One region of the Streptomyces sp. NPDC014861 genome, then DNA from elsewhere that is predicted to be linked to it. Evidence: riboswitches for the same ligand, from Rfam matches in the RefSeq annotation. Region 1 holds a riboswitch; each other region holds the start of a gene.
What was found. Region 1 has a riboswitch for cyclic di-AMP ahead of ACF1BN_RS12845 (transglycosylase SLT domain-containing protein). Riboswitches for the same ligand answer to the same signal wherever they lie in the genome.

Region 1 (7,084 bases):
CGGCCAGCACCGAGAGCCGGAGCAGCCCCTCCGTACCGGAGCGCAGGTACACCCCGCCGGCGTACCCGCCCACCTCCTCGACGGCGTCCGTCGCCGCCTCCGCCAGCGCCTGCGTCAGGGCCTGTGTCGGAGCGCCGGGAGACGGCTCGTGCGGGGTCACACAGCCAGCATGCGCCCGCCGCGAAACCCGCCGCATCCCGGCGGACGCCCGCCGGCGGCCCTCCGCCGCGGATCGGCACGCGCGCGTGGGGGCGCGTGCCGGACAGGCGCCCCCTCCACGCGCGCGCGTCCGCCGCTCCCAGACCTCCGGCGCTGTTGACCCGGCGCGTCCGTACCGTCACACTCGGTCGTCGTCCACCGTCGCCACGAGCGCGCGGGGCGCACCACCACCCTCACCACCACCTCGCACGCAGGGGGCAGCATGATCGGCCGGGTTCTTCCTCACGACGTCCACGGCGACGGCCCGGGGAGGGCCCTCGTCCTCCACAACTGGTTCGGCGACCGCAGCAGCTTCGACCCGCTCCGCCTCCACCTCGACGCGTCGGCGGGCAGCTACGCCTTCCTCGACTGCCGCGGCTACGGCGAGGCCCGGGACGCCGACGGCGCCTTCACCATGGAGGAGGTCGCCGCGGACGCGCTGGCCGTCGCGGACGACCTCGGCTGGGACTCCTTCTCCGTCATCGGCCACTCCATGGGCGGCAAGGCCGCGCAGCTGATGCTGCTCGACGCGCCCGACCGGGTGCGCTCGATCGTGGGGATCTCGCCGGTCTCCGCGGCGGGCTTTCCCCTCGACGAGGAGAGCCGGCAGCTGTTCGCCGGGGCCGCGGACGACCCCGCGCTGCGGCGGGTGATCATCGACCACACCACCGGTGGCCGACACCCCGGCCCGTGGCTGGACGCCGTCGTCGACCGCTCGGTGAGCCGCTCCTCGACCGCCGCGTTCCGTGCCTACCTGGACTCCTGGTCGGGATCCGACTTCCATGAGCGGGTCCGGGACAACCCGACGCCGGTGCTGCTGGTCGTCGGCGCGCACGACCCGGCGCTGGGAGCGGCGGCCATGGAGTCGACCTGGCTGCGCTGGTACCCCAACGCGCGCCTCGAGGTCCTGGCGGACGCCGGGCACTACCCGCCGGAGGAGACGCCGAAGGACCTCGCGCGGGCGATCGAGGCGTTCCTGGCCGCCTGAGGCAGCCGGCGGCCGGCAGCCGCAGCCGCGCCGTCCTGATGCGGCCGAGGCGGCCCGACGCAGCCGCGTCGGGTCGCCCGGCGCCACCGCCCGGTACGGTCGCCCGGCGCCACCGCCCGGTACGGTCGCCCGGCGCCACCGCCCGGTACGGTCGCCCGGCGCCACCGCCCGGTACGGTCGCCCGGCGCCGCCGGCGGCCCCCGCCCCGGGGCTCCGGGTTTCGGGACCTTTCGCGGGGCCGCGCGGGACTTCCGGCCCGCGTGGCACCCCGGTGGACGGGCAGTCGACGGGTGTACTCGATCACCAGGGCACCCGCGATCGGCGGAGCACCACGGGAAGGACGGAAGAGCGATGGGGCGCAGCGAGGAACGGTCCACGGCAGCGGAGACCGGGAGCGCCGGGGCGGGTGCCGGTCCGTTCGTCCTCGTCGGGACGGACGGCTCGCCGGCGGCGCTCGGGGCGGTGGAGGCGGCGGCGCGGGAGGCCGGTCAGCGCGGTGTGCGGCTCGTCGTGGCGCACGCGTTCATCTGGCCGCTGTTCAAGGTCGCCCTGGAACCCTCGCTGTACGGACCGACCGAGAGCGGGTTGCGGCGGCAGGCGCAGATCGTCCTGGACACGGCGGTGGCCCGGGCCAAGGCGGTCGCGCCCGGGACGGAGGTCTCGGGCGAGCTGATCGCGGGAGAACCGCTCGTGGTCCTCGCCACCCGTTCCAGGGGTGCGGATCTGGTGGTCGTGGGCAGCCGGGGGACCGGGTCCTTCGGCGGCCTCGTGGTCGGTTCGGTCGCCGTCCACCTCGCGGCCCACGCCGCGTGTCCGGTCCTGGTCGTGCGCGGCCGGGACGAGCCGGACGGACCGGTGCTCCTCGCGGTGGACGGTTCGGCGGACTCCGACGCGGCCGTCGACTTCGCCTTCGCGGAGGCGTCGGCGCGCGGCGCGGAGCTGGTCGCCGTGCACGCGTGGACGGCCCGGTCCGGTCCGGGCGACCTGACGCCGCTCTTCCACGGCGCCGAGGAGGTGCACGCGGAGGCGGGCCGGGTCCTGGACGCGGCGCTGGCCCGGGCGGCGGAACGGCACCCCGGGACGAAGGCGGAGCCCAGGCTGCTGCGCGGCAAGCCCCGGGAGATCCTGCTGGAGGAGTCCGCGGACGCCCAGCTCCTCGTCATGGGCGCCCGGGGACGCGGCGGCTTCACCGGCCTCCTGCTGGGATCCGTGAGCCAGGCCCTGCTCCACCACGCCCACTGCCCTGTCGCCGTGGTCCGGAACACCGCGGGCTGAGCCGGACGACCGAGGGCGAGGGGCAGCCGTCGAGCGGGCCCAGCACTCGGCGGCGGACGCGACGGCGGGTGGGACCCTGGAGGTACGGGCCGGGCCGGACGGCCCGCCGGGGATGCGCTCACCGGGAAGGCGGCACGTCATGTACTTCGCCGACCGCGTCGACGCGGGGCGGCAGCTCGCCGCGCGCCTCGCCCGCTTCGAGGGGCAGGAGGTCGTCGTCCTCGGCCTGCCGCGCGGCGGGGTTCCGGTGGCGGGGGAGGTCGCGGAGTTCCTCGACGCGCCCCTGGACATCTGCCTCGTCCGGAAACTGGGCGTGCCCAGCCGGCCCGAGCTGGCCATGGGCGCCATCGGGGAGGGCGGGGTACGGGTCCTCAACGAGGACATCGTGCGGGACGCGCGCGTGAGCGCGCGGGACCTGGAGGCGGTGGAGGAGCGGGAGCGGGCGGTGCTGGCCGACCGCGCCCGGACGTACCGGGGCAGCCGGCGGCCGGTGCCGCTGGAGGGGCGGATCGTCGTGGTCGTCGACGACGGGCTCGCCACCGGCGCGACCGCGCTCGCCGCCTGCCGGGTGGTCCGGGCCGGCGGCGCCGCGCGGATCGTGCTGGCCGTGCCGGTGGCACCGTACGGATGGACGGCGAGGCTCGCCGGCGAGGCCGACGAGACGGTCGCCGTGCACACCCCCCAGGGGTTCGCCGCCGTCGGTCAGTACTACCGGGAGTTCGACCAGACGCCGGACGCCGAGGTGGTGGCCCGGCTCGACCGGAGCCGGGCGGCGCGCGGTCCGGTGGTCCGGCACACCGCCGTACGGATCCCCGGCGGCGGCCCCGAGCTGCCGGGCGATCTGGCACTGCCCGACGGGGCCGCGGGGCTGGTCCTCTTCGCGCACGGCAGCGGCAGCGGGCGGCACAGCCCGCGGAACCGCGCGGTGGCCGCAGCCCTGAACAGGTCCGGGCTCGGAACGCTCCTCTTCGACCTGCTCACCGAGGCCGAGGCGGCCGACAGGGCGCGGGTCTTCGACACCCCGCTCCTCGCCGGGCGACTGGCCCGCGCCGCCGCGTGGACGGCCGGGCGGCCCGATACGGAGGCCCTGCCCCGCGGCTACTTCGGTGCGAGCACGGGCGCCGCGGCGGCGCTGTGGGCGGCGGCCGAACCGGGGGACGCGGCGGCCGCCGTGGTGTCCCGGGGCGGCCGGCCCGACCTCGCGGAGGAGCGCCTCGCCGCCGTCCGGGCGCCGACGCTGCTGATCGTCGGCGGGGCCGACGAACCGGTCCTGGATCTCAACCGGCGGGCCGAGGCGCTGCTGCGCTGCGAGAGCCGGATCGAGGTCGTGCCGGGCGCCGGCCACCTCTTCGAGGAGCCAGGGGCCCTGGAGGAGGTGGCGGCGCTGGCGACCGCCTGGTTCACCGGTCGCTTCGGGACGGTGGGCGGCGGGGTGGATCAGTAGGGGCCGTTGACGTTGTCGATGGACCCGTAGCGGTCGGCCGCGTAGTTGCAGGCGGCGGTGATGTTGGCGACCGGGTCGTACGGGTCGAGCGAGGTGCCCGGCACGTGGTACGCCGCGAAGGTCGGGTCGATGACCTGGAGCAGGCCCTTGGAGGGGGTGCCCTTGGCGGCGTTGGAGTCCCAGAGGTTGACGGCGCGGGGGTTGCCGGAGGACTCGCGCATGACGTTGCGGAGGATGCCGTCGTACGAGCCGGGGATGCCGTAGCCGGCCATGACGTCCAGCGACTCGCGGATCCAGCCGTCGAGGTTGTCTGCGTACCGGGTGGCGGCGGCGGGCGCGGCCTCGGCGGCGGCAGGCTGGGCCTTGGTCGCCTCGGTCTGGACGGCCGGTGCCGCCGCGCGGGCGGAGGAACGGCTCGCCCGTTCGGCCGAACCGGCGGAGGCGGGCTTGGCGTCGGACTTCGAGGTGGTCCCTGCGGTGCCCTTGCGGGCCGTCTTCTCCGGGGCCGGGGCGGCCTCCGCGGAATGCCGACGAATCGTCAGTTCGAGGCCCGGGTGAATGAGTGACGGATTGTCACCCACCGCCGTCCTGTTGGCCTGGTAAAGCGACTTCCAGCCGCCCTGAATTCCCTTTCGGTGGGCGATCAGGGAAAGCGAGTCGCCCTTCACGACGGTGTACGCGCGGGTGGCGGCGGGCGCGGCGGGAGCCTGCGCGGGCGTGGCGGCCCGTACGGCCGGGGCGGCGACGGAGGCGGCCGGGACGGCCGACTGCGCGACGGGCTCGGCGCCGGCCGTGGCGGGCACGACCAGGGGCAGGGCCAGAGCGACTCCGCCGGTGCCCGCGAACGCGAGACCTCGGGAGACGGGACGGCGTCGGGGGCGGCGGTGCTTGCCGTGAGCGGCCATGACGGTTTCCTCTCCGGCGCCTGCGAGGTGAGCTGTCGGGTTCGGACGGGAGGTGTCCGGCCGCGCGCACGCGGCTTCACCCCGAGCCGCTCCGGCTGTCCGGACCGGCGGTGTGGTGGGTCCCCCGCTCCTGCCGTCGGGTGAAATGGGAGGTCTTTCGGGCGGTGGCAGGATTCGGCGATCCGCTCGAATGGAGGTGACCGTAAGCGAGAAATGCGGCGGGGAACAAGACGCGAATGCGCGAGAAAAGGAAAGGTAAAGATCGACGGAGTGGAATTCAAGATCGAACGCGCAGGGCGGCGGTTCGGAATCCCTTGCTCCGTGCGGCTCGTGGGGGCGCGGGCCCGGTTCCGACGCTCGGAAAGTGAGTCGCGTCACTGGGTGCGCAATGCCCGAATAGGGCGCCTTATTACCTTCGCGGAACAGTGCGGCGTAATGCCCTCGGGTGGCGGTGACGGGCGACACGCGAGACGTCGTGCATAAGTCGCAAACCAGACATTCGCTCCCAATGATGGAGGAATGTCTCTTCCCGTCTCGCCAAGCACCGACGCGCCGTACGCCTCTCCGCCCTCCGCGCGGCCGTTCGCCCCCAACGCCCGCGCCCTGGACGCCCGCGCTTCGGACGCTCTCGCCCCGGACGCCCTCGACCCCGAGCTCCTCGCGCTCGACGCCCTCGACGCCCTCGACGCCCTAGACCGTGAGGCGGCCAGGCTGCGCGAGAGCGCCGCCTGGGAGCGTCTGCTCGCGCCGCCCCCAGTCCCGCCGGAGCCGGACCCCGAGGCGTGGCGGGGGCTCCTCTCGGTCCCCGTCGACCGCCTCGTCGCCGACGCGCTCGGCGCGCTGCCGCCGCCCCCGCCGGCCGAGCATCCGCTGCCCGGCCGGATCGGGGCCGCGCTCCCGGACCGGCTGCACGCCTGGCGGCGGATCGGCCGCCGCGACGTGCGCCCCTCCGTCCACCTGGCGTACACGCGCCGGGTCCTGACCGAATGGGGCTGGCAGAACACCCCGTACAAGCTGCGCGACGCACGCGGGGCCCGGTGCCTGTGCGGCGCCATGCTCGCCGCCCACCGGCTGGGCCACGGCAGCGCGTCCACCATGAACGAGGCCGGCGCCTGGATCATGACCGAACTGCGCTCCCAGGGGTGGTACGGGCTCATCGGCCCCTGGAACCGCGCTCCGGGCCGCACCGCGGAGGACGCGGTCGCGCTCGTCGACGCCACGATCCGGCGCGCGGCCCTCGCCGGGCGGTGAGCGCGCGCAGGACCGTCAGCCGGTGACGCTGGGCGCGCCGGTCTCGATGTGGCCGGTGTACCGGCGCGACCAGGTGCCGTCGATGTCGGCCAGGACGGTGAAGTCGTACCAGCCGTCCGCGTACGCGACCGCGTTGAAGAAGTCCTCGCGCGAGGACCCGGCGGGGACGGTGTAGGTCCACGGGCCGTCCGTGCGGTAGGCGTTCGCGCGGATGGTGAACGTGACCGGGCCGCCGGAGGTGTTGTTCAGCCGGAACCAGAGCGCGGTCTTCCCGGTGCCCGGTTCGACCGCGAAGCGGGCCGCCACCTCGATCGCCTTGCCGGCCTTGGAGGCGTCACCGATGAAGCGGCGCAGGAAGCGGTTGGGGCCCATCATCGAGATGTCGTACTTCCCCGAGCCCGAGCCGAGCCCGATGTTGAAGTGATCGGTGGAGGTGGCGCCCGGGTCCACCGTGTACTGCCAGGCGGCGGTGGCCCGGTGCTGGTGCGGGTGGATCGAGAAGTGGGCGGCGCGGCGGGCCTCCGGGCCCTGGTTGGTCATGGAGAACCAGGCGAGGATCTTGCCCGCGGGGCCGAACTCGAAGCGGTCCAGGTTGCCGTTGGGCTGGTAGGGGAGCGCGCGGGCCGGGCGGGTGCCGGGTTCCTGGGCGGGCAGCGCGTTGTTCTGCGGGACGGGGTTCGGCAGCGGGCCGCAGGTGTCCATGCCGATGACCTTCGCCGTCGACGGGAGGCCGGCCGGGACCCCGTACACCGGGTGGGCGAAGTCGAAGACCCCGGTCAGGTCGCCGGTCACCTTCCGCCGCCACGCGCTGATGTTCGGGCAGACCGCGGGGGTGCCGAGGGCGGCGGTCCAGGTCTCCAGGAAGCGCAGCACCGAGGTGTGGTCGAAGACCTCGGAACTGACCCAGCCGCCCCGTGTCCAGGGCGACATCACCAGCATCGGGACGCGGAAGCCGAGGCCGATCGGCACGCCGTCCAGGTACTCGCCGGGGGTCCCGGGCGGCGCCACCGGCGGCGGCACGTG
Region 2 (7,084 bases), on a different contig from region 1:
TCGTCGCCGCGTTCACGGAGGTCATGGAGGACGCCCACGGCGGTGGGGGGCTGCTCTGGGACTTCGGGAAGACGCTGGTCAAGCAGGCGGTCGCCCAGCGCTGACGGTCACCTCCGCCGGTTTTTGCCTCTGGGGCAAGAAATTTGCCTCAGAGGCACGAACCTGGCGGAATGGACTCATGGACCACGTCCCCCGGGGCCCCGCCCCGGAAACCGCCACCCCCGACATCCTGCCGGACGTCGCCCCGCAGCTGCGGGCCCTGCGCCGGCGCAGGGGGCTCACCCTGGAGGCGGCCGCCCAGCGGGCCGGACTCTCCCCGGCGCACCTCTCGCGCCTGGAGACCGGGAACCGGCAGCCCTCGCTGCCGATGCTGCTGGCCCTCGCCCGTATCTACGGTACGACGGTCGCCGAGCTGCTGGGGGAGACCCCGCCCGAGCGCGACCCGGTGATCCGGGCCGGGCGCTCCGAGCCCGTCGAGGCCGACGGCTGGGTCTACCGGCAGGCCGGTGGCGCGGGCCGGGCCATGCAGTGCCTGCGCGTCCACGTGCCCTACGCCACCCGGGCCGACATCGTGCGCGTCCACCCGGGCGAGGAGTGGCTGCACGTCCTCGAGGGGCGGGTGCGGCTCGCGCTCGGCGAGACCGTGCACCTGCTCGATCCCGGGGACAGCGCCCACTTCGACTCGCTCACCCCGCACCGGATCGGCGCGGCCGGCCGCGCCGGTGCCGAGGTGCTGTTCGTCCATACGCTGTTGCAGAGCCCCGCCGCCGAGCTGTGTCTGGGCGGCGGCGCCCCGCATCCCCGCTGAGTTCTGAAGGGTTGACCGACATGTCCGACAAGTCAGTGAATTCCGCCCCGGTCACCGGCGAGGAGCGCGGTGAGGGCAAGTTCCCCAAGGGGCTGGTGCTCCGCCTCTTCGCGTACCTGATCGCCGGTCACCTCTTCGCCGGCTTCCTCTACCTGCTCTTCATGCTCGGCGGGCAGAACCAGTAGCCGGATCCCGGGACGGCGGCCTCCTCACGCCTCCGTGAGGAACCGCTCCCGCAGCCGCTCGCGGGTCTCGGGCGCCAGCTTGAGGCCGTCCGCGAGATAGGCGTCCACCGAGCCCCAGGTCGCGTCGATCGTCTCGAACGCGGCCCGGAGGTACTCCACCCGCGCGTCGAAGAGCGGGCTCAGCAGCTCCATCACCTCGGGCGCCATCGCGTCCCGGGCGGTGGAGCTGCGGCGCACCTTGTAGCGGCGGTGCGGGGCGTCGGACTTCACGTAGTCGGCCTCGATCGCCTCGCGCTCCACGCCCAGCGCGAGCAGGGTGATGGCGATCGAGAGCCCGGCGCGGTCCTTGCCGGCCGCGCAGTGCATCAGGGCCGGGACGGAGTCCTCGGCGAGGGCGTGCAGGACCCGGCTGTGCTCGACGGTCCGCTCCACGATCATCCGGCGGTACGAGACCGTCATCCGCTCCGCCGCCTTGCCGTCGCCCAGCAGGCCCCGCAGCGTGTCGAGGTCGCCCTCGCGCACCATCCGCCAGAACTCCTTGCCGTCGGCCGGGTCGCTCAGCGGTATGTTCACGTTCCGTACGCCCGGCAGCTCGACGTCCGGCCCCTCCACCTTCGCGTCGGCCGCGTTGCGGAAGTCGAAGATCGTGTGCAGGCCGAGGCCGTCGAGGAAGGCCGCGTCGGACTCGGTGGCGTCGGCGAGGTGGCCGCTGCGGAAGAGGGTGCCGGGGCGGACCGCGCGCCCGTCCGTCGTCGGCAGGCCGCCCACGTCCCGGAAGTTGCGGACCTCCACGAGCTCGGGCTCGCCGGGTTCGAGGGGCTGGACCTGCGGCAACTGCTGCGTCACGGATGCTCCTGGGGGTGAGGTGTTCACGGGACCGGACGAGATCGGTTCCCCCCGCAATCATCCCGGGGCGCGGGTCGCGGCGCACCCCCCTGGTCGGTAATGGGCGATCTGTCCGTATTGAAATGCCTTGGGGTAACGCGCCCTGGTTGAGGGTGAGATGGAATTCCGCGCGTGAGCAGCGTCATAAAGGTGACGGATCGTGGCCGACGCCCCGCTCCAATCACCCGCCCTGAAAAGGGATTCGAGGGACCGTCATCGACGGAGGGTGACCGGAATTCCGGGCCCGAAGATCGCCCCGGAATGCCTGTCGAATACGGCGGCTTGTTCGCGCCGACCCCGCTCGTCTAGCGTCGCCGTCAATCCGGTCGGACCGCCGAATCCTGCCACCGTCCGGAATTCGACCCCTTCCATCGCGTGGCAGGAGCGGGGGACCCAAGGAAGTACGCCGGTCCCGCGACGCAGGACGGCTCGGGGTGAAGTCGCGTGACACACGCGGCCGGACATCTCCAGTCCGAACCCGACAGCTCACCTCGCAGGCGCCGGAGAGGAATTCGCCATGCCCGTGAACGGTAAGCACCGCCGCCAGAAGTCCACCTTCCTGACCCGTGGCCTCGTGGCCGCCGGCACCGGCGGCGCCGTCGTCGCCCTGCCGCTCATCGGCGCCACCGGAGCCCACGCCGCCGAGCAGGCCGCCCCGGCCGCCGTCTCCGCCGGCGTCGTGAGCGCCGCCGCCCACGTCCAGGCCGCCCCCGCCGCCAAGGCCGCCGCGCCGAAGGCGTACTCCGTCGTCGCCGGCGACTACCTGTCCAAGATCGCCGCCGAGCAGAACGTCGCCGGCGGCTGGCAGAAGCTCTACTCCGACAACCGCCAGGTCGTCGGCGAGGACCCCTCGCTCATCCTCCCGGGCATGAAGCTCACCCTCGGCGCCAAGAACACCGCGAAGGCCGCCGCCCCGAAGCCCGCCGCCAAGGCCGCCCCGAAGGCCGCCGAGGCCGCTCCGAAGGCCGAGCGCAAGGCCGCCCCGAAGGCCGCCGCCGGCGAGCAGACCCGCGCCTCGCGCTCCGCCGAGCGCGCCGCGGCCCCGGCCGCCGCCGCCCCGGCCGCCTCCTCCGGCTGGGTCGCCCCGGTCGCCGGCGGCGTCTCCACCCCGTACCGCGCCTCCGGCTCCATGTGGTCCTCCGGCTACCACACCGGCGCCGACTTCATCGCCTCCTCCGGCACCACCGTCCGCGCCGTCGGCGCCGGCACGGTCGTCTCCGCCGGCTGGAGCGGGGCCTACGGCAACGAGGTCGTCATCCAGCACGCCGACGGCAACTACTCGCAGTACGCCCACCTCTCCTCCCTCTCCGTCTCCTCCGGCCAGTCGGTGACCGGCGGCCAGCAGATCGGCCTCTCCGGCTCCACCGGCAACTCCACCGGCCCGCACCTGCACTTCGAGATCCGCACCTCGCCCAGCTACGGCGCGGACATCGACCCGCTGGCCTACCTGCGCCAGCACGGCGTGTCGATCTGACCCGTCCGGCTCCACGGCCGCACGAAGGCCCGGCACCCCTCGGTGCCGGGCCTTCGCCCTATTCCGGCTTGGCAAATTCTTTATCGGTGGCATATATCACCCGCCGTCAACCCCTCCTTACGGTCGCGTAGGTCACATCCGAAACGGAAGGATGTGCTGCCGTGGCAGACGATTCGAGAGAAACAGACAAGAACGCGTTCGGGTCATTCGGGTCGTACGCGGCGATCGGTGACAGCTTCACGGAGGGCGTCGGCGACCCCGGACCCGCCGGCACCTACGTCGGCTGGGCCGACCGCTTCGCGGTGCTCCTCGCCGACCAGCTGCCGGACCCCGAGGACTTCCGCTACGCCAACCTGGCCGTCCGCGGACGCCTCCTCGACCAGATCGTGGCCGAGCAGGTCCCCCGGGCGAAGGAGCTCGCCCCCGACCTCGTGACCTTCTGCGCGGGCGGCAACGACATCATCCGCCCCGGCACCGACCCCGACGACGTCGCCGAACGCTTCGAGCGGGCCGTCCGGGACCTCACCTCCGCCGTCGGCACCGTGATGGTCACCACCGGCTTCGACACCCGGGACGTGCCCGTCCTCAAGCACCTGCGCGGCAAGATCGCCACGTACACGGCCCACGTCCGCGCCATCGCCGACCGCTACGACTGCCCGGTCCTCGACCTGTGGTCGCTCCGCTCCGTCCAGGACCGGCGCGCCTGGGACGACGACCGGCTGCACCTCTCGCCCGAGGGACACACCAGGGTCGCGCTGCGCGCCGCGCAGGTCCTCGGCCTGCCGGTCCCGGCCGACCCCGACCAGGCGTGGCCCCCGCTGCCCGTCCGGGGCCCGCTGGAGGTCCGCCGGGACGACATCCACTGGGCGCGCGAGTACCTGGTGCCGTGGATCGGGCGGCGGCTGCGCGGCGAGAGCTCCGGCGACCACGTGGAGGCCAAGCGCCCCGACCTCATGCCCCTGTAGCTCCCGGACGGCCGGCGGGGATCCGCTCCAGGACCCCGCCGGCGAACACGTCGTACAGCGGCAGCGTCTCCAGGTGCACATAGCCGATGTGACAGTCGCAGACGGCGAGGGGACAGGCCCGGGGGCGCAGCGCGGCACGGTACGAACCGTCGTACAGGTTGCCCAGCTCGGCCCTGACGAAGTGGCAGCGCCGCACCGTGCCCTCCCCGTCGACCGACACCACCGACTCGCCGGTCCGGCAGGGCAGCCCCGCCGAGCGGTGCGGATGCCGGCTGTAGCCGAAGAGCGGGTCGATCTCCGTCCAGGCCGCCGCCTCCGCGTCCGTGTACGTGTGCCCCTCCGCCGCGTTCACCCACAGGTAGACGTGGTCCGGCAGCGCCGCCCGCAGCCGCACCGCCTCCCCCCGGTGCTCGGGCAGGCCCACGACGCCCACGCTGAAGCGGACGCCCCGGGCGGCGAGGTCGAGCGCCTTGCCGAGGAAGCGGTCGTACGGCGTCTGGCCGGGGTGGTACGTGCACCACAGGGCCAGCGAGCCGAGATCGGCCTCGTCGAGCCAGCCGGTCCGGCAGCTCAGGTTGGTCTGGATCGCCACCCGCTCCACGTGCGGCAGCCGCGACAGCTCCACCAGCGCCCGCCGGTACCAGGAGCGGACCAGGCCCTCGCCCCACGGCGTGAACAGGATCCGCAGCCGGTCCCCGTCCTGTCCGGCGGCCCAGCCGGTGAACCGCTCCAGCGCCGCCCGGTCGGCGCGCAGCGTCTCCGGGCTGTCCCGCCGCTTGGCGAACGGGCAGTACGGGCAGTCGTAGTCGCAGGAGGCGAGCGGCCCCCGGTACAGCAGCGTCAGGTCCACGGCCGCCCCCTACTTCGGCTCGTACGCGGCCATCGCGGCCCGTACGGCGGGGGAGAACAGCTCGGGGCCGAGCCCGTCCGAGTGCGCGAGCCCCTCCGCCGACAGCCGCAGCAGCCCGCCCGGCGCCGACCCGTCCAGCCAGCCGTACCCGGCGAACCGCTCCAGCTCCGGCCCGAAGTCCTCGTACGCCCCCGCCCCGAACCGCTCCTCGTACCCGGCGAGCTCCATGCCCTCCGCCTGGAGCAGCGACTGGAGGAGGTGGCGGCGGCGCGCCTCCGCGCCGTCCACCCACCGGCCCACCTCGGCCCGCGAGAAGTCCCCGGCCTCCGTGTACGCGTCGATGATCGAGCGGATCTCCCGCATGTCCACCGCGTAGTCGAAGGAGTAGTGCAGCGCCGAGGTGTACGAGCGGGCGCCGCAGCCGAGGCCGATCATCCCGTCCGTCTGGCAGGCGTGGTCCTCCGGGCCCGACGGCCCTGTGTCCGCCCGCCGGAACATGCGCATCGACACCTGCTCGTATCCGTGCGCGAGGAGGTGGTCGCGCCCCTGCCGGTAGAGCCGCAGCCGCCGGGCGTCCCACTCTCCGTCCGACTCCGCCGGGGCCGAGCGGCCGAGCCCGGTGAGCGGCCGCACGTACAGCGGGTACAGGTACAGCTCCTCGGGGCGCCAGGCGAGCGCCGCGTCCAGCGAGTACCGCCAGGACTCCGGGGTCTGCCCGTCGATCCCGTAGATGAGGTCGATGTTGAGCACCGGCACGCCGGCGTCCCGGATCCGGCCGAGCGCCGCCTCCACGTCGGCGCGCCTCTGCGGCCGGACCGCCGCCCGCGCCTCGTCGTCCACGAAGCTCTGCACCCCGATGCTGAGCCGGGTCGCGCCGCGCTCGGCGAGGACCGCGAGCCGGTCCGCCGTGGCGGTGGCCGGCGAGGTCTCCACGGACAGCGGCACCGCCCGCAGGTCCGCGCCCATGCGGTGCTCGGCGATGTCGCAGAGCCGCTCCAGCTCGGCGGCGGTCAGGAAGGTGGGGGTGCCGCCGCCGAACGCCGCCGTCGCGAACCGCACCTGCTCCGCGCCCTCCAGCGCCTCCCGCACCGCCACGGCCTGCCGGTCGAGGGCGTCGAGGTAGCGGGTCGTCAGCTCACCGGGCGCGCCGATCCGGGTGAACAGGTTGCAGAAGCCGCAGCGGACCTCGCAGAAGGGGATGTGGGCGTAGAGCGAGAGCGCGTCCTTCGGCTCGCCCGCCCAGAGCGCGGCCAGCTCCGGCCGCTCGGGCAGCGGCCGGTACGCCGTCTTGTGCGGGTAGGCGTACACGTACGAGCGGTACGGGCGGGGGAGCGGGATCCCGGTCACGCGGCGGCCCCCTCGTCCGGGCCGGCCAGCGTGAACTGCGCGTACGGCACCGTCCACACCACCTCGTGGCCGAGCCGGTGGCCCGTGAACCCGTCGTCTCCGTAGGCCGTGCCGTGGTCCGAGCAGACGATCGCGAAGCAGCGGCGGCGGCTGCCCATCGCCGCGAAGAGGCGCCCGATGTGCCGGTCGACGTACTCCAGCGCCGCCGCGTGGGTGGCCCGGGTGTCTCCGGCCTCGGGGCTCGCGCCCGGGGTGTGGAACCAGTTGGGCTGGTGCAGCGCGGCCACGTTCACGAAGAGGAAGAGCCGGCGGTCCGCCGGGAGCGCCGCCACCACCTCCTCGGCCCGGGACACCTGCGCCTCGAACGAGGTCGGCGACGCCACCCCGAAGGACGGCTCCCAGTGGCTCTCCTGGAAGAGTCCCGGCAGCACCGAGCCGAGCGGCGGTTGCCCGTTGAAGAAGCCGACCCCGCCCACGCACACCGTCCGGTAGCCGTCGGCGGCGAGCGCCGAGACGAGGTCGGGGGCGTCGTACACGTAGGTGCCGTCCGCGGTGGTCTCGCTGCCCGCG
Region 3 (7,084 bases), on a different contig from region 1:
CCCTCACGCGGCCCCGCTCGGGCCTTTTCAGCCGGTGCAGCGGGAGCGTGTGCTCGGCGTGCAGGGCGGTCAGCGCGCGGGCCCGCTCGGCGTCCCCGCGCGCGACGGCGTCGACGATCGCCCCGTGTTCGGCCCAGGCGTCCACGGGGCGGTCCGGCTGGTCCACCACGTACATCCAGGCGATCTTGTGGCGCAGCTGGGTGAGCAGGGCGGCGAGCGCCGGGCTCCCCGACGCCTGCGCGAGCGTCTCGTGGAACCAGCCGCCGAGCGCCCGCAGATCCTCGCCCTGCCCCCGGCGGGCCCGCTCCTGCCCCAGCCTGACCAGACCGCGCAGCACCTTGAGGTGGGCGTCGGTACGCCGCTGGGCGGCCCGTGCGGCGCCGAGCGGTTCGAGCAGCGCCCGTACGTCGAGCAGGTCGGCGGCCTCCTGCTCGGTGGGCTCGGCGACCTGGGCGCCCGCGTGCCGGCGGCTCACCACGAAGCCCTCGGACTCCAGGGTGCGCAGCGCCTCGCGGACCGGGACGCGGGAGACGCCGTAGCGGCGGGCGAGCTGCTCCTCGGTGAGCCGGCTGCCGCGCCCGAAGACCCCCGAGACGATGTCGTCCCGGATCGCCGTGCATACCGATTGCGCGGGAACCCGCATGTCCGACCTCCGCTTTCGCTCCGCGCGCACCGAATTCGAGCTGCGCTTCTCACGCGACTCTATTGCAGCGCGCCGGAAATTCCGATGCCCCCTCGGAATTCGAGCTCCTCGGCAGCGGTCGTATCGGGCGAGGAGATACGAAAAGGCCCCGGCTCGTGGGAGCCGGGGCCGATTCGACGCGGGGTGACGGGTCAGAGGCTGACGCCGCGGGCGCGGAGGTACGAGACGGGGTTGAGGTCGGAGCCGTAGTCGGCGGTGGCACGGGCCTCGAAGTGGAGGTGCGGGCCGGTCGAGTTGCCGGTCGAGCCCGAGACGCCTATCTGCTGGCCGGGCTCGACGGACTGGCCGACGTAGACACCGATGGACGCCAGGTGGCCGTACTGGGTGTAGGTGCCGTCGTTCATCCGGATCACGATGTTGTTGCCGTACGCGCCACCCCAGCCGGCCTCGACGACGGTGCCGGAGCCGACGGAGACGACCGAGCTGCCGTAGGCGGCGTGGAAGTCGACGCCGGAGTGGCTGCCGGAGGACCAGAGGGAGCCGCCGGTCTTGTAGCCGGTGGAGACGTACGAGCCGGCGACCGGGAGGTTGAAGGAGGCGAGCCGGCGGCGCTCGGCCTCACGGGCGGCGCGCTCCTTGGCCTCGCGGATCTCCTGGGCGCGGGCCTCGGCCTGGCGCTTCGCCTCGGCGCGCGCCTTGGCGCGGGCGTCGGCCTCGGCCACCTCCAGCTCCTGGGCGGCGGCCTGGGCGCTGAGCTGGTCGGCGATGGACTCGTCGGCGATCACCCGGGTGAGGCCGGTGTCCTCGGCGGAACGGTCGTCCGTGTCGGCGGCGAGCGCCGGAGAGGCGAGGGTGCCGACGACACCGGTGGTGGCGAGGGCGGCCACGCCGGCGATGCCGGCGCTGCGGCGAGCCAGTCGGCTCGCACCACGATGCTTCCCGGTGGCACGGGTGAACGCCAAGACGGTTCCTTTCCTTCCTTCTCGCCTACCGGGTTAGCTGACGGGTTCGGAGCAGGAAGGTCTCCTACGGGCCCCTCCGCGTGGCGAAGGCGTCCGATTCACCCCAGGGACTGTGTGGGTCCCCGGCTCCCCAGGCTCGCGCCTGACGGGGACTCGGCGATGGCTGCCCGGTGCCGCGGGTGCGGCGCGTGCGTCGGTCGGACAGCCGGGACGACGCTAGGCCCGGCGGATGTCAATCACCAAACGGTCTCGCTGATTTGTAAGACATGCCACAGGCCAAACGATCACGGTTGACGCCATACAGGACAAAGCGGAGGTCTCCGACGCTTCATCGCATCGGAGACCTCCGCCGTGACGACGAGGCGTCAGCTCACCACGGACACCTCACCGATGCCGAGGGCCCGCACGGACTCCTCGATCTCGGCGGCGTCGCCCACCAGAACCGTCACCAGGCGGTCCACCGGGAAGGCGCTGACGACCGCGGCCGTGGCCTCGACCGTGCCCGTTTCGGCGAGCCGGGCGTACAGCCGGGCCTGGTAGTCGTCCGGCAGGTGCTGCTCGACCTGGTCGGAGAGGGTCGCCGCGACCGAGGCGGCCGTCTCGTACTTGAGCGGCGCCACGCCCACGAGGTTCTGCACGGCGACGTCCCGCTCGGCGTCGGTCAGACCGCCCTCGGCGAGCGTGCGGAGCACCTTCCACAGGTCGTCGAGGGCCGGGCCGGTGTTGGGGGTGTCGACCGAGCCGCTGATGGCCAGCATCGAGGCGCCGTGGCCCTCGCCGTCCGAGCGGAGCACCTGCCCGAAGGCGCGCACGCCGTACGTGTACCCCTTCTCCTCGCGCAGCACCGCGTCCAGACGCGACGTCAGGGTGCCGCCGAGGCAGTACACGCCGAGGACCTGCGCGGCCCAGACGGCGTCGTGGCGGTCCGGTCCGATCCGGCCGATGAGCAGCTGGGTCTGGACCGCCCCGGGGCGGTCGACGATGACGACCCGTCCGGTGTCGTCGGCGGTGATCGCCGGCATCGGGCGCGGCGCGGCCGGCTTGCCGGTCCAGCCGCCGAGCGTCTCGGCGAGGACCTTGTCCAGGTCCACGCCGGTCAGGTCGCCGACGACGACCGCGGTGGCGGCGGCGGGCCGCACGTGCCCGTCGTAGAAGGCGCGGACGGCGGCGGCGTCGATGGCCTCCACCGTCTCCTTGGTGCCCTGGCGCGGCCGGGACATCCGCGTGGTGGCCGGGAAGAGCTCCTTGTAGAGCTGCTTGGCCGCGCGGCGGCCGGGATTGGCCGCCTCGTGCGGGATCTCGTCGAGCCGGTTGGCCACGAGGCGCTTGACCTCGTCCGGGTCGAAGGCCGGGGCGGTCAGCGCCTCGGCGACGAGCCCGAGGGCCTTCGGGAGCCGGGAGACCGGGACCTCCAGGGAGACCCGGACGCCGGGGTGGTCCGCGTGCGCGTCCAGGGTGGCGCCGCAGCGCTCCAGTTCGGCCGCGAACTCCTCGGCGCCGCGCTCGGCGGTCCCCTCGGAGAGGGCGCGGGCCATGATGGTGGCGACCCCGTCCAGGCCCTCCGGCTCGGCGTCCAGCGGCGCGTCGACGAAGATCTCGACGGCGACGACCTGCTGGCCGGGGCGGTGGCAGCGGAGCACGGTGAGACCGTTGTCGAGCGCGCCGCGCTCGGGGGCGGGGAAGGCCCACGGCCTGGCCTCGCCGGCCTGCGGCTGCGGGTGGAAATCCATGCTGGTCAGGGGCTCGGCGGTGTCCGTCACTGGTCCGCTCCCTCTTCCTCGTCGCTGTCGGCGGCCTCGTTCGCCTCGTGCTCGCTGGGCTCGTAGACGAGAACCGCGCGGTTGTCGGGCCGGAGCCTGGCCGCGGCCACCTCGCGCACCTCGTCGGCCGTGATGCCGAGGACGCGGTCGACGGCGGTCAGCGCGAGCTGCGGGTCGCCGAACAGCACCGCGAAGCGGCACAGTTCGTCGGCGCGGCCGGCGACCGTGCCGAGCCGGTCGAGCCACTCGCGCTCCAGCTGGGCCTGGGCGCGCTCCATCTCCTCCGCGGTGGGCCCCTCGGCGGCGAAGCGGGCCAGCTCCTCGTCGACGGCCGCCTCGATGGCGGGGACCTCGACGCCGCCGGAGGTCTTGACGTCCAGCCAGCCGAGCGAGGGCGCGCCGGCGAGCCGGAGCAGGCCGAAGCCGGCGGCGACGGCGGTGCGGTCCCGGCGGACCAGCCGGTTGTGCAGGCGGGAGGACTCGCCGCCGCCCAGCACGGTGAGGGCGAGGTCGGCGGCGTCGCACGCGCGCGTGCCGTCCTCGGGCAGCCGGTAGGCGGCCATCAGGGCCCGCGCCGGGACGTCCTCGACGACGACCTCGCGCAGCTGCTCGCCGATGACCTCCGGCAGGCCGCCGTCGCGCGGGGCGGGCTTGCCGTCGTGCCCGGGGATGGAGCCGAAGTACTTCTCGACCCAGGCGAGCGTCTGCTCCGGGTCGATGTCGCCGACCACCGACAGGACCGCGTTGTTGGGCGCGTAGTAGGTGCGGAAGAAGTTCCGCGCGTCCTCCAGGGTCGCCGCGTCCAGGTCCTCCATCGAGCCGATGGGGGTGTGGTGGTACGGGTGGCCCTCGGGGTACGCGAGCGCGGTGAGCTTCTCGAAGGCGGTGCCGTACGGCACGTTGTCGTACCGCTGGCGGCGCTCGTTCTTCACGACGTCCCGCTGGTTCTCCATCGACTCGTCGTCGAGGGCGGCGAGCAGCGAGCCCATCCGGTCCGCCTCCAGCCAGAGCGCGAGCTCCAGCTGGTGCGTGGGCATGGTCTCGAAGTAGTTGGTGCGCTCGAAGCTGGTCGTGCCGTTGAGCGAGCCGCCCGCGCCCTGCACGAGCTCGAAGTGCCCGTTGCCGTGCACCTGCTGCGAGCCCTGGAACATCAGGTGCTCGAAGAGGTGGGCGAGACCCGTGCGGCCCTCGACCTCGTGGCGCGAGCCGACGTCGTACCAGAGGCAGACCGCGGCGACCGGGGTCAGGTGGTCCTCGGAGAGCACCACCCGCAGGCCGTTCGCCAGCCGGTGCTCGGTCGCTGTCAGGCCGCCGGAGCCGGCCTCGGCCGTGGCCGTGTGACCCATGGGCATGTACGTCCCTTCGATCGCGATCTGGAAAAGTGCTGCCACTGTATGCAAGCGCGCCGACACCTGGCGAAGTTCCCGGACCCCCGAGATGTCCCTCGTCCGGGTCGCGGTCCGCGTTGTCGGTGGCACGGTCCACAATGGTCCGCGTCAGATCAAGCTTTGTCGGAGAAGGAGCCGCAGCCGCGATGGCCCGCCGCAGCACGAAGACACCGCCGCCGGACGACGCGTACGAGGAGAGGATCCTCGACATCGACGTCGTCGACGAGATGCAGGGCTCCTTCCTCGAGTACGCCTACTCGGTCATCTACTCGCGCGCCCTGCCCGACGCCCGCGACGGCATGAAGCCCGTCCAGCGGCGCATCGTCTACCAGATGAACGAGATGGGCCTGCGCCCCGACCGCGGCTTCGTCAAGTGCGCCCGCGTGGTCGGCGAGGTGATGGGCAAGCTGCACCCGCACGGCGACGCCTCGATCTACGACGCCATGGTGCGCATGGCGCAGCCCTTCTCCATGCGCGTGCCGCTGGTCGACGGCCACGGCAACTTCGGCTCGCTGGGCAATGACGACCCGCCCGCCGCGATGCGGTACACCGAGTCGCGGATGGCCCCGGCCGCCCTGCTGATGACCGATTCCATCGACGAGGACACGGTCGACTTCGCGCCCAACTACGACGGCCAGGAGCGGGAGCCGGTCGCGCTCCCCGCCGCGTACCCGAACCTGCTGGTGAACGGCGCCTCGGGCATCGCGGTCGGCATGGCGACCAACATGCCCCCGCACAACCTCGGCGAGGTCGTCGCGGCCGCCCGCCACCTGATCCGCTACCCGAACGCGGACCTGGACGCGCTGATGCGCTTCGTCCCCGGCCCCGACCTGCCGACCGGCGGCCGGATCGTCGGCCTGAACGGCATCCGGGACGCGTACGAGACGGGCCGCGGCACCTTCAAGATCCGCGCCACCACCTCGGTGGAGACGGTGACCGCCCGCCGCAAGGGCATCGTCGTCACCGAACTGCCCTTCACGGTCGGCCCCGAGAAGGTCATCTCCAAGATCAAGGACCTGGTCGGCTCCAAGAAGCTCCAGGGCATCGCCGACGTCAAGGACCTCACCGACCGCGCCCACGGGCTCCGCCTGGTCATCGAGATCAAGAACGGCTTCGTGCCCGAGGCCGTCTTGGAGCAGCTCTACAAGCTGACGCCGATGGAGGAGTCCTTCGGCATCAACAACGTGGCCCTGGTGGACGGCCAGCCGCTCACCCTCGGCCTCAAGGAGCTGCTGGAGGTCTACCTCGACCACCGCTTCGAGGTCGTCCGCCGCCGCTCCGAGTACCGCCGCGGCAAGAAGCGGGACCGGCTGCACCTGGTCGAGGGCCTGCTCGTCGCGCTCCTCGACATCGACGAGGTCATCCGGCTCATCCGGGAGAGCGAGAACTCGGCGCAGGCGAAGGAGCGCCTGATGGAGCGCTTCTCGCTGAGCGAGGTCCAGACCCAGTACATCCTGGACACCCCGCTGCGCCGGCTCACCCGGTTCGACCGCCTGGAGCTGGAGACCGAGCGCGACCGGCTGACCGGCGAGATCGACGAGCTGACCGGGATCCTGGATTCCGACTCCGAGCTGCGCAAGCTGGTCTCCGCCGAGCTGGCCGCGGTCGCGAAGAAGTTCGCCACCGACCGGCGCACGGTCCTCCTGGAGTCGGCGGGCGCGCCCGTCTCGGCCGTCCCGCTGGAGGTCGCCGACGACCCGTGCCGGGTGCTGCTCTCCACGACCGGCCTGCTGGCCAGGACGGTCTCGGCGGAGCTGCCTCCGGTCGAGGCGGACGCCAAGCGGACCAAGCACGACGCGATCGTCTCGTCGGTGGCCGCCACCCAGCGCGGCGACGTGGGCGCGGTGACCTCCGCGGGCCGGCTGCTCCGGATCGCCGTCATCGACCTGCCCCAGCTGCCCGACACGGCCGCCGCGCCGAACCTGGCGGGCGGGGCGCCGCTGAGCGAGTTCCTCTCCCTGGAGGCGGACGAGACGGTGGTCTGCCTGACCACCCTGGACGAGTCCTCCCCCGGCCTGGCGCTCGGCACGCTCCAGGGCGTCGTCAAGCGCGTGGTGCCGGACTATCCGGCGAACAAGGACGAGCTGGAGGTCATCACGCTCAAGGACGGCGACCGGATCGTCGGCGCGACCGAGCTGCGGACGGGCGAGGAGGACCTGGTCTTCATCACCTCCGACGCGCAGCTGCTGCGCTACCCCGCCTCCCAGGTGCGGCCGCAGGGCCGGCCGGCCGGCGGCATGGCGGGCATCAAGCTGGCGGTCGGCGCGGAGGTGCTGTCCTTCGCCGCGGTGGACCCGGCGGCCGACGCGGCCGTGTTCACGGTGGCGGGCT
Region 4 (7,084 bases), on a different contig from region 1:
ACGTGGCCGGCGCCCTCGTCGAGAAGCTGGTCCAGCGCCACCCGCACATCTTCGGCGACGAGACCGCCGAGACACCCGAGGACGTCCGCGCGCACTGGCTGCGCGCCAAGGCCGTCGAGAAGGGCCGGGAGTCCGTGACCGACGGGGTGCCCGTCGGCCAGCCCGGTCTCGCGCTCACCGCGAAGCTCGCGAGCCGGGCGCGCACGGCCGGCCTCGACGTGCCGCTCCCGGAGGGCCCCGGCGTCGGCTACGAGCTGCTGGCCCTCGCGGCCCGCGCGGAGGCCGAGGGCGTCGACCCCGAGGCGGCGCTGCGGGCGGCGGCCCGGGCGTACCGGGACGCGATCAGAGGGGCGGAGGGGCTGTGAGGGACCGCTTCCTGAAGAGGCTGCGCAGACCGCCGTCGAAGGAGCGGGACATCGAGGTGTTCCTCTACTTCGGCATGGCGATGATGCTGTCGCTCGAGGGCGATCTGTGGGACTGGCTGCGGCCGCTCGCCTGGCTGGCGGCGCTCTGGTCCGCCGAGGAGCTGATCCGCAGGGCCGTCTGGCGGCGCAGGGCGCGCCGCGCGGCCGTCTCCTAGAGCCAGTCGTCGCGCGGCGGACGGAAGTCCGACGGCAGGCCCCGCTCCCCGCGCGGGGAGCGGGCGGCCGGGTCGTGCCAGCGGATCGCCGGGGGGCCCAGGAGCCATTCGGCGCGGGTGGCCGGGCGGGTGGCGAAGCGGCCGACCGGCGGGAGGGTGTCGTGGCGGGTGCGGGCCGGGTCGGCGCCCAGCTCCGCCAGGACCTCGCAGACCTCGGTGAGGAAGCCGGGCGGGCCGGCCAGGTAGACGTCGTGGTCCGGCCAGCGGCCGCAGGACCGCAGCGCGGTGAGCAGGCGCTCGGTGGCCTGGTCGCGGGGGTGGCGGGGGGCCGAGGCGATGTAGGTGACGCTCAGGCCGGGGAGCCGGGCGGCCAGCCGGTCCAGCTCCTCGCGCCCGTACAGGTGGTCGCGGGAGCGGGCGACCGCGAAGATCCGGCCCTCGGCGTCCGGGTCGGAGCCGGCCGCCTCCTCCAGGAGCGCCCTGACCGGCGCCCAGCCCGTACCGGCGCATATATAGGTGCGGAGCGCGCCCGGCGCGGTGCGGGAGACCGTCGTGCCGCCGGAGGCGCTCAGCCGCAGCGTCTCGCCCGGGCGGACCTCGTCCACCAGGGCCGTGCTCATCGCCCCGCCGGGGATGCGGCTCACGTGCAGGTCGAGCGTGCCGTCCTCGCGGGGCGCGTTGCCGAGGGAGTACGTGCGCCACACCCGCGGGACCCGGAGCGAGCTGACGCCGGCGTACTGGCCGGGGAGGAAGGGGTACGGCCTGCGGGGGCGGAGGGTGAGCACGGCCAGGTCGTCGCCGTGCCGCTCGTGGCCGACGACGTCCGCGTCCCACCAGGGCGGCTCCCCGGCGGCCGTGGACTCCTCGGCGCCCGCCAGCATCAGGTCGGCGACCCGCCCGTACGCCTCCGACCACGCCTTCTCCGCCTCGATCGTCCACACCGCCCCCGCGGTGTGCGCGAAGGCGGCGAGCAGGCTCTCGCCGACCGCCGCGTAGAGGGCGGGGGAGGCGAGGAACTTGCGGTGGTCGCGGCCGAGGCGGCCCAGATAGGCGGCGAGCCCGGGGTCGTCCAGCGAGGTCACCACGTGGGTGAGCGCGGCGAACAGCCGGTCGCGCTGCGGGACCATGTCCTCGGGGAAGAGCGCGCGCACGCCGGGGTTGCGCCAGAAGAGGTGCGAGTAGAAGTACGTGACGGCGTGTTCGGCCCGTCTCTCGACGACCGCGAACGTGCTTCTGAGCAAGGGGAGGTCCACGCGGGAAATGTAGGGCACGGGCCGTCACGACGTGATCACCGGCCGGTGATCACGTCAGGTCGGCGGGCGGGGCGCGGGGGGCCGGACGGTACGGTCTCGGGGTGAGTGAAGGACCCGCCCCGATGCCCGATACGCCTGGAACCTCCGGTACGAGCCCCGCGCCGGCCTCCTGCCCCGTCGGCGGCGCCGCGTCCGGGGCCGGCGGCGGGCCGGTGCCCGAGCTGTTCAGCTGGGAGTTCGCGAGCGACCCCTACCCGGCGTACGCCTGGCTGCGGGAGCACGCCCCGGTGCACCGGACCACCCTCCCCAGCGGGGTCGAGGCGTGGCTCGTCACCCGGTACGCGGACGCCCGCCAGGCCCTCGCCGACCAGCGGCTCTCGAAGAACCCGGTGCACCACGCCGAGCCGGGCAAGACGGGGATTCCGGGCGAGCGCAGCGCCGGTCTCATGACCCATCTCCTCAACATCGACCCGCCGGACCACACCCGGCTGAGGCGGCTCGTGTCGAAGGCGTTCACCCCGCGCCGCGTCGCCGCCTTCGCGCCGCGGGTGCAGGAGCTGACGGACCGGCTGATCGACGACTTCGCCGCGCGGGGGAGCGCGGACCTCATCCACGAGTTCGCCTTCCCGCTGCCCATCTACGCCATCTGCGACATGCTCGGCGTCCCCGCCGAGGACCAGGACGACTTCCGGGACTGGGCCGGGATGATGATCCGGCACGGCGGGGGGCCGCGCGGCGGGGTCGCGCGGTCGGTGAAGAAGATCCGCGGATACCTCGCGGAGCTGATCCACCGGAAGCGGGAGGGCCTGCGGGAGGACGGGGACGACGACCTCATCTCCGGGCTCATCCGCGCCTCCGACCACGGCGACCACCTCACCGAGGCCGAGGCCGTCGCGATGTGCTTCGTCCTTCTCTTCGCCGGCTTCGAGACCACCATCAACCTCATCGGCAACGGCACCTACGCCCTGCTGCGGAACCCGGAGCAGCGCGCCCTCCTCCAGTCCTCGCTCGCCGCCGGGGAGACCGGGCTCCTGGAGACCGGCGTCGAGGAGCTGCTGCGGTACGACGGCCCGGTGGAACTGGCGACCTGGCGGTACGCGACGACCGGTCTGACCCTCGGCGGGCGGGCGATCCCGGCCGGCGACCCGGTCCTCGTCGTCCTCGCGGCGGCCGACCGCGACCCGGACCGCTTCGGCGCGCCGGACACCCTCGACCTCGCCCGCAAGGACAACCAGCACCTCGGGTACGGCCACGGCATCCACTACTGCCTGGGCGCGCCGCTCGCCCGCCTGGAGGGACAGACCGCGCTCGCCACCCTCCTGACCCGCCTTCCGGACCTGCGACTTGGGGTCGATCCGGAGGAACTGCGGTGGCGCGGAGGACTCATCATGAGGGGGTTGCGCACGCTTCCGGTGGAGTTCACCCCATCCGCACCCCCGCAGGACGGGTGACGGCGTGTCAGAAATGTGATCTTCACGTGATCGGGAAGCCATCGACTTGTGACGGACGTTCGAATGCGGCTACCTTCGCGCCAGCGTTCGGCCGGAACCCGGCCGTCCCTGCCGTCCCCGCCGTCACGCGAAAGGCCCCGACATGCTTTCCGGAAACGGACGACACCGTCGACCCCGTCAGGCTCCCGCGATCGTCGTCACCGCAGGAGTGACCGGATCCGCCATGGCGCTGCCGCTGCTCGCCGCCGGCTCCGCCTCCGCCGCCGACGCGGCCACCTGGGACCGGGTCGCCGCCTGCGAGTCCGCCGGCCAGTGGAGCGCCAACTTCGGCAACGGCCTGTACGGCGGCCTCCAGATGACGCAGGAGGCGTGGGAGCGGCACGGCGGACTCGCCTACGCCCCCAGCCCCGACCTCGCCAGCCGCGCGCAGCAGATCACCGTGGCCGACAAGGCGCTCTCCTCCGGCAGCACCGACTGGGCCACCTGCGCCCCCATCGCCGGGCTGACCGACGACGGCAGGGCGACCGGCGTGCAGCCGGGCCCGGCCGTTCCGCAGGAGGACGAGGGCGGCCTGGCCCCCGAGTCGAACTGGACCGGCGGCACGGACACGGCCGCGAGCGCCGACGCGCAGAAGAAGGCGGAGCGGCCCGCCGCGCCCGAGAGGGCCGCGACGGCCACCGAGCGGGCCGAGCGGGCGGAGCGGGCCACCGAGGCGGCGGACACCGCCACCGCCCCGGCCGCGCCCGCGAAGCCCACGGCCCCGACGACGCCCGCCGCGCCCACCACGCCGGCCCCCGAGGGGACCGCCACCCCGCCGCCGTCGACGACCGCCCCGGACGCCTCCACGGGCACCCCGGACGCGTCCACGGGTGCCCCCGGCACCACCGCGCCCGGGACGCCGGTCACGCCCCCGGACGGCTCGGAGACCCCCGGGACCCCGGTCGCCCCCGAGGGGTCCACCACCCCGTCGACCCCCGGTGCGGAGGGGGCTGACGAGTCGTCGGCCACGCCCGGGACGGGCAAGCACCGGGGCGAGGCCGCTCCGGAGGAAACCGGCAAGACGGACACTTCGCAGGAATCCGGTCGTCATGCCGCAGCTGAGGACAAGGTCACCTCAATCCCCGTCAATTCGGACGCAAGTGACGCCTACACCGTGCGGCCGGGTGACAGCCTGTCGGAGATTGCGCAGGAGAACGATCTCGCCGGCGGCTGGGACGCCCTCTATGACGCCAACCGTCATACGGTCGGCACCGATCCGGATCTCATCCTCCCTGGTCAGAGCCTTGAGCTGACGAATCCCTCGTCGGAGAAGTGACGCCGTTTCGGGACTTTATGTCCGCTTTTGGGAAAGTGAGACATGGGTCTCTTCGCCCCAACTGGCGTGTCACGTCCGCAAACTTTGCTTCCGTCAGCTCTCACCTGGGCAAACGAGGTCTGACGGAGTGCAAGTAAGGGCGATTTGTCCGTCGTAAGGCCCTTTGAACTTCGAGCAGGTGTATGTCTACGGTCATCACCGCTCGCCACCGCGGGCCCCGTCGACCGAAACGCCGAGTCCTGCCGTCGGCCGCCGGGAATTGTCGTCGCGAAAGCGCCGCAGGCAGGAGTGGGGGACCCAAGGTTCGTGCCGGTCCCGGCCGTCGACCACGACGGCCGATCGACCGGCTAGGGGTGAAGCCGCGCGCTAGGACGCGTGGCCGGGCGAACTCTTCAAGCCCGAACCCGACAGCTCACCTCACAGGCGTCGGTGAAGAGGAAACTCCATGCTGTTCTCCGGCACGGGCAAGCGCCGTCGTCCCTCCAAGGCCACTCGCGTCGTCGCCCTCGTCGGCGTCACCGGTGCGGCCGTCGCCGCCCCGCTGATGGCCGCCGGCACCGCCTCGGCCGCCACCGCCTCCGAGTGGGACCGCGTCGCCCAGTGCGAGTCCGGTGGCAACTGGTCCATCAACACCGGCAACGGCTACTACGGCGGCCTCCAGTTCTCGGCCTCCACCTGGGCCGCGTACGGCGGCACCGCCTACGCCTCCACCGCGAACCAGGCCAGCAAGTCGCAGCAGATCGCCGTCGCCGAGAAGGTCCTCGCGGGCCAGGGCAAGGGCGCGTGGCCGAGCTGCGGCGTGGGCCTCTCCTCCGCCTCCTACGACGGCGGCTCCGCCGAGGCGGCTCCGCAGCAGCAGAGCGCCCCGAAGCAGAGCACCCAGCAGAGCGCCCCGAAGCGCTCCGCCGAGCAGCCGGCCAACCGCAGCGAGCAGCGCCAGGCCCCGAAGGCCCAGCCCGCGCCGCAGGCCGCCGCCAAGAAGACCGTCACCACCCCGACCGGCAAGAAGGTCAAGAAGGGCGACGGCGAGTACAAGGTCGTGGCCGGCGACACCCTCAGCAAGATCGCCGACGCCCGTGGCGTCGACGGCGGCTGGGCCGAGCTCTTCGAGCTCAACAAGGACGTCGTCGAGGACGCCGACCTGATCTACCCGGGCCAGCAGCTCCACCTGAAGTGAGGCCCGCGGCACCGGTGAGTCCGGCGGCTTCCCGGTGCCCGACGACCCTCCCGCGGTGACCACCCCGGTCCCGAGCCCCCTTTCCCGGTGGCTCGGGACCGGGGTTCTGCCGTTACTGTCCAGTAGATCCCGGGTCTTTCGTCCCCCGATGCGTGCTCTTGGGCCCTTTTTCGTCCCAGGGGACGGGCGGTCGGCGGGCTGGAGCGCCGGAGCCGGTTAGGCTCTTGTCGCAAGGCGAACGAGACCTTGCGACCCATGCGTCACATCTAGCGTCACATCCCAGAAGGAGATGCTCGTGCCGTCCATCGACGTCGTCGTAGCCCGGGAAATCCTGGACTCCCGAGGCAACCCCACGGTCGAGGTCGAGGTCGGCCTCGACGACGGCAGCACCGGCCGTGCTGCCGTGCCGTCCGGTGCCTCCACCGGTGCGTTCGAGGCCCTGGAGCTTCGCGACGGTGACCAGAACCGCTACCTCGGCAAGGGTGTCGAGAAGGCCGTCCTCGCCGTCATCGAGCAGATCGGCCCGGAGCTCGTCGGCTACGACGCCACCGAGCAGCGCCTGATCGACCAGGCCATGTTCGACCTGGACGCCACCCCGGACAAGTCCTCGCTCGGCGCCAACGCCATCCTCGGCGTCTCCCTCGCCGTCGCGCACGCCGCCTCCGAGGCCAGCGACCTCCCCCTCTTCCGCTACCTCGGCGGCCCGAACGCGCACCTGCTGCCCGTTCCGATGATGAACATCCTCAACGGTGGGTCGCACGCCGACTCCAACGTCGACATCCAGGAGTTCATGATCGCCCCGATCGGCGCGGAGTCCTTCTCCGAGGCCCTGCGCTGGGGCACCGAGGTCTACCACACCCTCAAGTCCGTCCTGAAGACCAAGGGCCTCTCCACCGGCCTCGGCGACGAGGGCGGCTTCGCCCCGAACCTCGGCTCCAACCGTGAGGCGCTCGACCTCATCCTGGAGGCCATCAAGCAGGCCGGCTACGTGCCCGGCAAGGACGTCGCCCTCGCCCTGGACGTCGCCGCCTCCGAGTTCTACAAGGACGGCAAGTACCTCTTCGAGGGCAAGGAGCGCTCCGCCGCCGAGATGACGGAGTACTACGAGGAGCTCGTCTCCGCGTACCCGCTCGTCTCCATCGAGGACCCGCTCTTCGAGGACGACTGGGCCGGCTGGAACGTCATCACCGAGCGCCTCGGCGAGAAGGTCCAGCTCGTCGGCGACGACCTGTTCGTCACCAACCCCGAGCGCCTCGCCCGCGGCATCGAGGAGAAGTCCGCCAACGCCCTCCTGGTGAAGGTCAACCA

Region 2: linked by a shared signal. The riboswitch ahead of ACF1BN_RS01080 (peptidoglycan DD-metalloendopeptidase family protein) and the one ahead of ACF1BN_RS12845 (transglycosylase SLT domain-containing protein) in region 1 are both predicted to bind cyclic di-AMP.
Region 3: linked by a shared signal. The riboswitch ahead of ACF1BN_RS28990 (M23 family metallopeptidase) and the one ahead of ACF1BN_RS12845 (transglycosylase SLT domain-containing protein) in region 1 are both predicted to bind cyclic di-AMP.
Region 4: linked by a shared signal. The riboswitch ahead of ACF1BN_RS15680 (transglycosylase family protein) and the one ahead of ACF1BN_RS12845 (transglycosylase SLT domain-containing protein) in region 1 are both predicted to bind cyclic di-AMP.

Annotation. Positions count from the first base shown of each region.
Region 1 is NZ_JBIBWV010000005.1:175,813-182,896, forward strand. Features, by position in the region: gene ACF1BN_RS12825 (SpoIIE family protein phosphatase) at 1-196, opposite strand, end outside; gene ACF1BN_RS12830 (alpha/beta fold hydrolase) at 422-1,186, shown strand; gene ACF1BN_RS12835 (universal stress protein) at 1,538-2,461, shown strand; gene ACF1BN_RS12840 (phosphoribosyltransferase family protein) at 2,601-3,905, shown strand; gene ACF1BN_RS12845 (transglycosylase SLT domain-containing protein) at 3,899-4,810, opposite strand; cyclic di-AMP (ydaO/yuaA leader) riboswitch at 4,815-5,000, opposite strand; gene ACF1BN_RS12850 (hypothetical protein) at 5,330-6,061, shown strand; gene ACF1BN_RS12855 (phosphocholine-specific phospholipase C) at 6,077-7,084, opposite strand, start outside.
Region 2 is NZ_JBIBWV010000001.1:270,281-277,364, reverse strand. Features, by position in the region: gene ACF1BN_RS01100 (aspartate aminotransferase family protein) at 1-104, shown strand, start outside; gene ACF1BN_RS01095 (helix-turn-helix domain-containing protein) at 179-808, shown strand; gene ACF1BN_RS01090 (DUF6126 family protein) at 829-993, shown strand; gene ACF1BN_RS01085 (tyrosine-protein phosphatase) at 1,018-1,839, opposite strand; cyclic di-AMP (ydaO/yuaA leader) riboswitch at 2,201-2,391, shown strand; gene ACF1BN_RS01080 (peptidoglycan DD-metalloendopeptidase family protein) at 2,396-3,352, shown strand; gene ACF1BN_RS01075 (SGNH/GDSL hydrolase family protein) at 3,514-4,317, shown strand; gene ACF1BN_RS01070 (STM4011 family radical SAM protein) at 4,304-5,167, opposite strand; gene ACF1BN_RS01065 (STM4012 family radical SAM protein) at 5,177-6,514, opposite strand; gene ACF1BN_RS01060 (STM4013/SEN3800 family hydrolase) at 6,511-7,084, opposite strand, start outside.
Region 3 is NZ_JBIBWV010000020.1:19,039-26,122, forward strand. Features, by position in the region: gene ACF1BN_RS28985 (GntR family transcriptional regulator) at 1-643, opposite strand, end outside; gene ACF1BN_RS28990 (M23 family metallopeptidase) at 835-1,605, opposite strand; cyclic di-AMP (ydaO/yuaA leader) riboswitch at 1,614-1,774, opposite strand; gene ACF1BN_RS28995 (M16 family metallopeptidase) at 1,971-3,365, opposite strand; gene ACF1BN_RS29000 (M16 family metallopeptidase) at 3,362-4,711, opposite strand; gene ACF1BN_RS29005 (DNA topoisomerase (ATP-hydrolyzing) subunit A) at 4,900-7,084, shown strand, end outside.
Region 4 is NZ_JBIBWV010000006.1:286,144-293,227, forward strand. Features, by position in the region: gene ACF1BN_RS15655 (nucleoside triphosphate pyrophosphohydrolase) at 1-365, shown strand, start outside; gene ACF1BN_RS15660 (hypothetical protein) at 362-580, shown strand; gene ACF1BN_RS15665 (globin domain-containing protein) at 577-1,833, opposite strand; gene ACF1BN_RS15670 (cytochrome P450) at 1,956-3,284, shown strand; gene ACF1BN_RS15675 (transglycosylase family protein) at 3,493-4,599, shown strand; cyclic di-AMP (ydaO/yuaA leader) riboswitch at 4,864-5,040, shown strand; gene ACF1BN_RS15680 (transglycosylase family protein) at 5,045-5,776, shown strand; gene eno (phosphopyruvate hydratase) at 6,066-7,084, shown strand, end outside.